One region of the Variovorax sp. 10N420 genome, then DNA from elsewhere that is predicted to be linked to it. Evidence: riboswitches for the same ligand, from Rfam matches in the RefSeq annotation. Region 1 holds a riboswitch; the other holds the start of a gene.
What was found. A riboswitch is a leader RNA that binds a small molecule or an ion and turns the genes downstream of it on or off. The one in region 1 is predicted to bind glycine.
Positions count from the first base shown of each region.

Region 1 (3,401 bases):
TTCTCGTACGCGGTGTCGTCGAGCAGGGCTTCGAGCTGTGTCACGTCGCTGACGCGCACCTTGAAGAACCAGCCAGCGTCCATCGGAGCGCTGTTGGCAAGCGACGGGTCGGCGCGCAGCGCTTCGTTGACTTCGGTGATCTCGCCGGAGACCGGCATGAAAACGTCCGCGGCAGCCTTGACCGACTCGACCACGCCCGCCACTTCGCCTTGCGCGAAGGACTTGCCGACCTCGGGCAGGTCGACGAAAACGACGTCGCCCAGCGCGTCCTGCGCGTGAACCGTGATGCCAACCGTGACAAGCGCCGCGTCGGCTTCCTGGCGAACCCACTCGTGATCCTTGGTGTACCTGGTGGTCATGAACTGAAGCTCCTTGAGATGAGAAAGTGGGCTGGAAAAAGCAAAGAAAAAAGGCAAAAAAGAGCGCCGCGTGCGGATCGGCCTCAGCCGCGGAAATAGCGCGCGGGAATGAAAGGCATCGTGCTCACTTCCATCAGGACCGGCTTGCCACGGACGATCGCCTGCATGCGCGTGCCGGGCTCTGAATAGGCCAGAGCGACGTACGCCATGGCGATCGGCCGGTCGACGGTGGGGCCGAGCAATCCGCTGGTCACCTGTCCGATCGCAACGCCTTCGAAGGATTCGAGCAGTGTGCCGTCGCGCACTGGCACTCGATCGATCGCGACCAGGCCGACGCGCTTGCGCTTGAGGGTGTGATGGTCGAGGTGGCCCGCCGTCCCGTCCGCAGCCGTGAGCTGTGCCAGCACCTTGGCCGCACCCGGAAATCCGCCTTCGCGGGCTCCGCCGGTGCGCCGGACCTTCTGCATGGCCCACACCAGCGAGGCTTCGACCGGCGTGGTCGTCTCGTCGATGTCGTTGCCATAGAGGCAGAGTCCGGCTTCCAGCCGCAGGGAGTTGCGCGCTCCCAGGCCGATGGGCTTGACCTCGGGTTGGGCGAGCAGCAGCCGGGCCAGGCGCTCGGCGTTCGCAGCGGCAACGGAGATTTCGAAACCGTCCTCGCCGGTATAGCCGCTGCGAGTGACGAAAGTCGGGATGCCGCCGATTTGCGCTGCGCCGCCGGTCATGAAGACAAACCGTTCGATACCCGGTGAAAGCCACGCCAGTGTTGCGGCAGCCTGCGGTCCTTGAAGGGCGAGCAGCGCGTGGTCCGGCATCGGCGAAACCTGGCAGCGGTGTCCGATTTTGACGGTGATATGCGCGATGTCCGCCTGCTTGCAGGCGCCGTTGACGATCACGAACAGCGAGTTGTGGCCCTCGTTGAAGAACATCAGGTCGTCGAGGATGCCGCCGTCTTCATTCAGCAGCAGCCCGTAGCGCTGCTTTCCAGGTGCGAGACCGATGACGTCGACTGGCATCAGGGTCTCGAACGCGGCCGCGGCCTCGGGGCCTGAAAGCCGCAACTGGCCCATGTGGGAAATGTCGAACAAACCCGCGGCATCGCGCGTGTGCTTGTGTTCGGCCATGAGGCCGGCCGGATACTGCACGGGCATCGAGTAGCCCGCGAAGGGCACCATGCGTGCGCCGAGTTCGACGTGCAGGTCATGAAGCGGAGTCTTCAGAAGGTCGGTCGATGCGGAGGCCAAGGCTCTCTCCAAAAGGGGCAGTCCAGATCCATGACCGAAGCCATGGGCCACCCCTGCTGTCCGCTTTACCTGAGAGATTCACCCCACGATCGGGGCTTGCTCCTTCGGTGGGCGAGGCCGTCGTGCGACGGGTCGCCTCTCTCCAGCAAGGAAACGCCCTGATGCGGGGCGCTTCGCCAGTCCTTTTGCCTGAGCGTTCGGGCCCGTGTTTTGGTGGGACCTGCGCCTTCGGCGGCCCCGGCGCAGCGGGGCTCTCTCCTGACTGCGCCAGTGTAAGGGATCGAAAGCTCGTTCAACGGCGATTTCAGTGCGATCGCCCAGCCGGGCAAGGCTTGTTCCGCCGCGCCTTCAGCCTCTGCGGCGCATCAAGTATTCGATCGATTCGAACAATGCCTCGCTGAGCAATGCCAGCACTGCGGCCGGCACTGCGCCAGCCAGCAGCAGTTCGCGATCGTTGAGCGCCAGCCCCGTCACGATGCGCTCGCCGAAACCTCCGGCGCCAATGAAGGCCGCGATCGTGGCGGTGCCGATGGCGATGGTCGTCGCCGTCCGCACGCCCGCAAGGATCGTGGGCAGTGCGAGCGGCAATTGCACCACTTGCAGCGTCTGCCCGGCGGTCATTCCCAAGGCGGTGCCGGCCTCGCGCAGCCCTGCCGAAACCTCGGCCAAGCCCGTGACTGTGTTTCGCATGATCGGCAACAGCGAATAAAGCGTGAGCGCGATCAGCGCCGGAACGAGGCCGATCGCGCCCACTGCGGAGATCAATATCGCCAGCAGCGCAAGCGAAGGAATCGTCTGCAGCAGCCCCGTGAGCCCGAGCACGAGCGCACGCGTTCGAAGGTGTGGAAACACGAGGATGCCCAATGGCACCGCGATCAGGATGCCCAGCCCCACCGAAACCGCGACCAGCAGCAGGTGCTGGCGCGTGAGCCGGCCGAGGTCCGGGCCGAAGAGCTTGGCGAGGAAACCGCGCGCCGCGGCATCCTTCGGGCGCGCGGCGCCGGCTGCCTGGGTCGTGTTGGCGTTGGCCGGCTGGGCGACGATCTTGCTTTGCGCGAGGAAGTCGCGCGCAATGACATCGAAGCCCACGCCCTGCAATTCGGCACGCGCATTCATCTCGATCATCGCGTGCTCGTCCACCCGGCCTTCCAGCTTCTGCATCGCCGCCCACGCCTGCGGCCAGCGCGTTGGCACGTCGAGGCGGTAGAGCACCACGGCGTCGTAGCGCGGAAAGTAATGGCGGTCGTCTTCGAGCACGCGCAGGCCGAGATGATCGATCTTGGCGTCGGTCGTGTAGATGTCGGTCACGTCGATCTGCTTCGCGGCGATCGCGTCGTAGGCCAGTCCGTGGTCGAGCCCGGTCGGCGTCTGCGTGAAGCCATAGCGAGCGGCCAGCCCTTGCCAGCCGTCGGCGCGTCCGAGGAATTCGTTCGACAGGCCGAGTTTCAGCTCAGGGTGGGCAGCGAGGTCGCCGAGCGTTCGCACGCCCAGCCGCTCGGCATCGGCCGCGCGCATGGCGAGCGCATAGCCGTCGTTGAAGCCGAATGGAATCGCAATGCCAAGTCCCAATGGACGAAGCGCCGCGTTCATGTCCTCCAGCGTCATGGGCTGGGCGCTCTTGAGGATTTCGAGGGCAATGGTGCCGGTGTATTCGGCATAGAGATCGATGCCGCCGGAGGTCAACGCTTCGTAGACGATGGCCGTATTGCCGAGTCCTTGCCGCACGACGGGCGCGGGTGTGGTGTGCGCTGCCGCCGTCTGCGCGAGCACCTGCGCGAGGATGTACGACTCGGTGAAT
Region 1 is NZ_JBFTIJ010000007.1:158,208-161,608, reverse strand. It holds gene gcvH (glycine cleavage system protein GcvH) at 1-359, opposite strand, end outside; gene gcvT (glycine cleavage system aminomethyltransferase GcvT) at 443-1,603, opposite strand; glycine riboswitch at 1,650-1,759, opposite strand; glycine riboswitch at 1,775-1,874, opposite strand; gene AC1DEK_RS19495 (glycine betaine ABC transporter substrate-binding protein) at 1,952-3,401, opposite strand, start outside.

Region 2 (3,401 bases), on a different contig from region 1:
GTCGAGTTCGGGTCGCAAGCCGCTGACGATACGGGCGACCGATTTGCTCGCGCCGCAGGCGTGGGCCCAGGTGGGTGTACCGGGGGCCGTATTGAGGAAAAGATTGGGTACTCGCGTCTTGCCGATCATCGGCAGGCGGTTTCTGCTTACCGCGTGCATCGCCGTGTCGAGCGATGCCTCATCGGTTTTCGCCATTCCGGGAAACAGAATGTCGATGCGGCCCAGCATTGCTCGGAAGCGGTCCGAATCGGGCTCGCTCTCTTCGTCATCGCGTACACGCACCGTGGAGGAGACCCGGAGATACACACCGTTTGCGCTTTCGAGCCGTCTGATGCGCAGCTTGCCCTGGCGATCGTGCAGTGCGATGTGCGGTGCACGCGCCGCGTCCTTGACCGGCACCGTCGCGATGTACTCACGCACGAAGTTCAGCGGCATGGCGATACCGAGCTCTTCAGCATGCGGGACGCTCGATGCGCCCAAGGCGAGCACATAGGATTGCGCGCGCAGGGCTACCGGTTGTCCTTGCGCATCGAGCAGGTCCACGTGACTGATCCGGCCATCGCGGATTTTCAGCGAAACGACCGTGTGCTTCATCATGAATCGCACGCCGGCCGCGCGGCACAGGAAGACGATGCTGGCTGCGAACTGGGCTGGATCGCGTGCCGGGTCTTCGGGCGAGAACGTTGCTCCGGCGAGCGCGGCGCCAACGGCATGCAGTGCGGGCTCGAAGGCCATCGCTTCCTCGGGCGAGAGCAGGCGCTCCTCGCAGCCGAGTTCGGACCAATGGGGTGCCCGCGCCACGCGCGCTCGAAAAGCTTCGGCGTCGGTAAAGAACTTCATCAGCCCGTTCGAGCGCGGCCGCTGAGGCATGCCAGCCTCGTCATGAAGCGCCCGTGCGGTGTTGCGGCTGTAGGCTGCCAGGCGCACCAGTTGATCGAGCGGATCGCGTTGAGGCGGCGCACCGATGGCGCGGTCGAGCAGTTCGGAGAGGCGGCGACGCACTTTCCCCCAGAGCCGGGGCCCATTGCCTTTGCTTCGCCGGGCACCGGCCGAAGCCGCACCGCCGCCGTGCAAGGCGATGGCGGGCTCGCCGGGCTCGGCCCTGCCCCGGGCTTTGGCGGCGGGGGTCGCGTGGCGGTCGACGACGATCACCTCGTGACCGAGCTGCTGAAGGTAATAGGCCGTCGTAACGCCGAGCAAACCAGCGCCGAGCACAACCACGCGCATGTCCGAATCCTTTTGGGATGGCATGAACGGCGGGCGTTGGTGCTTACTGTGTCAGCGCCGAAGACCCGTGTTCAGACTGCCGCTCCCCCTGTCTCCTTTACCTGAGAGATTCATCCGATGCGGCATGCAGCGGACTTGCTCCTTCGGTGCACCACATGGCGTGGTGTCTCTCCAGTCGGCGATTGATCAATGTGGGGCAGTCACCGAACCGCGCTTGCGGTTCACCTGAGCGTTCATGGGAGTTTGCGCCGACGGTGGGACGAAAGGGTCCACTTTTCTGCGGGGCGCATCTTATCCAAGAAACCGGTTTCTGTGTGTTCATCCTTTGTTCACGCTCTTCGAAGGCGGGTGAACAGTTCGAACTCCCAATTGCGCATCCCCAAAAGCAATGTGTAGCCCTCGCGTTCCTTGGGCGGCAGCTTCTGGTCGGTCTGATGCTGTTGGGCAAAGTCCTGGGCCACACGCTGCAGACGGTCCAGAAAAGCAGGCGCAAGCGACTTGCTGATGGACCCATGCACCAGCAGCAAGCCTTCGGCGGGGCCGTCGAAGCCGCCCCGGTAGTAGTCGAGCACAACGTTCTCGCGAAAGAAATCCATCACCGGACCGTGGGGACGCCAGCGGAAGGTCTTGGCGAGTTTCAGGCGATAGCGATTCAGGGGCCGCAGTTCGATGATTCCGATGCGGTCGAGTTGCGCGAGATAGCCGATGCATTCGGCTTCGCTGATGCGGTAGGCCGCGACGATCTGCTCGAGGGTCCACTGGCTCAGCACGCAGATGGCGAGCAGCAGCAGCTTCTTGTCCTTCACTACGGCCTTTTCCTGTTCGAGCGTCAATTCCTTCAGCAAGGGTTGAGCGTCCGCGACACGGCGGGCGAGTTCCGCGAAGTCGATCTTGAGAGCCCGGCAAATCGCATCGACTCGCGTGAGCGGCATATCGCCCTTGGCGAGCATCCGCTTCACGCTTGATTCCGCCATGTCCAGCGACCTGGCGAGGTCCGCATACGTCATGTGGGCGCTTTTGAGTTCGTTCTTGAGGGCGACGACCAGATCGACGGTGGTGCTCATGGGTGGCGACAGAAGGGCGAGTGTTGATGTTGATATCGGAACCGGTACTGCCGGGCGATACCGCCGGTGGTGAAAAAGTGCTCCGTATCGATTCTCGATGCCTCCGAAGGGGCCGGCAACCTAGATTGCGCCGATCGAACTTTTCACCGGAGTCCGTCATGCCGCTGTCGTCCTTGGATGTCCTGAGCAATCTGCCATTGGCCCTGATTGGCATCTGGGGCTTGCGTTGGCTCCATTGGCTCGATCGGGCGCACGAAGACGCCCTCGACGCCGCGCCGCTGCCCCAGGCGGCCACTCGCCTTCCTGTGAACGCGCTGGATTGTGCGTGGATGTTCTTCGCGGGGCTGATCTTCACCGCGGCGGCGTCCGCCTTCTATCACGTGCAGCCTGATGCGACGCGGCTCGCGGCGGACCGAGCAGGGATGGCCATCGCGTTGTCGGGTCTCGTCGGCCTTGCGGTTTGCGAGCGGGTGAGCGAGCGCGCCGGATGGCCCGCCGCCTGGCTCACGATGAGCGGCGCCCTGGTGGCGGCGGCCGTCCAATACAGGGCGGGCAATGCCTTGCCCTGGACGCTGGTGCAGTTTGGTGGAATGGCACTGATTTTGGTCCTCTCGCTCGCAAGATCATCGCCTGGCGCCATCGATCTGAAGCTGGGGTGGGTGGTCTTCTTCTATGTCTTGGCCAAGCTGTTCGAGCTGTCGGACGCGTCCATTTACGAGGCCACCCGGCAATTGATCTCGGGCCACGGCCTCAAGCACTTCATGGCTGCATTGGCGGCGCTCCCGGTGTTGCACGCATTGCAGGCGATGGGCCGTCAGACGCTGCGGCACAATCCGGGCGCCGCTGCCGTAACGGCTTGAGGAACTTGCCAACCAGGCTTTGCGAATGACCACAACCGCCAACGCATCATCGTCCCCCACGCCTGATCCGCATGCGCATGCCAACCAGTTCGCGCTTCTGGGTCAGCGGCGCTTTGCGCCATTCTTCTGGACGCAATTCGCTGGAGCGGCCAACGACAACCTCTTCAAGTTTGCTTTCACGGTCATGGTGACCTACCAGCTACAGCTCAGCTGGATGCCCCCCGCCATGGCGGGGCTCGCGATCGGAGCG
Region 2 is NZ_JBFTIJ010000003.1:471,413-474,813, reverse strand. It holds gene AC1DEK_RS10320 (FAD-dependent oxidoreductase) at 1-1,227, opposite strand, end outside; glycine riboswitch at 1,306-1,412, opposite strand; gene AC1DEK_RS10315 (helix-turn-helix domain-containing protein) at 1,557-2,291, opposite strand; gene AC1DEK_RS10310 (hypothetical protein) at 2,450-3,151, shown strand; gene AC1DEK_RS10305 (MFS transporter) at 3,177-3,401, shown strand, end outside.
Region 2: it holds a riboswitch for glycine, as region 1 does, so the genes downstream of both, AC1DEK_RS10320 (FAD-dependent oxidoreductase) here and gcvT (glycine cleavage system aminomethyltransferase GcvT) in region 1, are expected to answer to the same signal.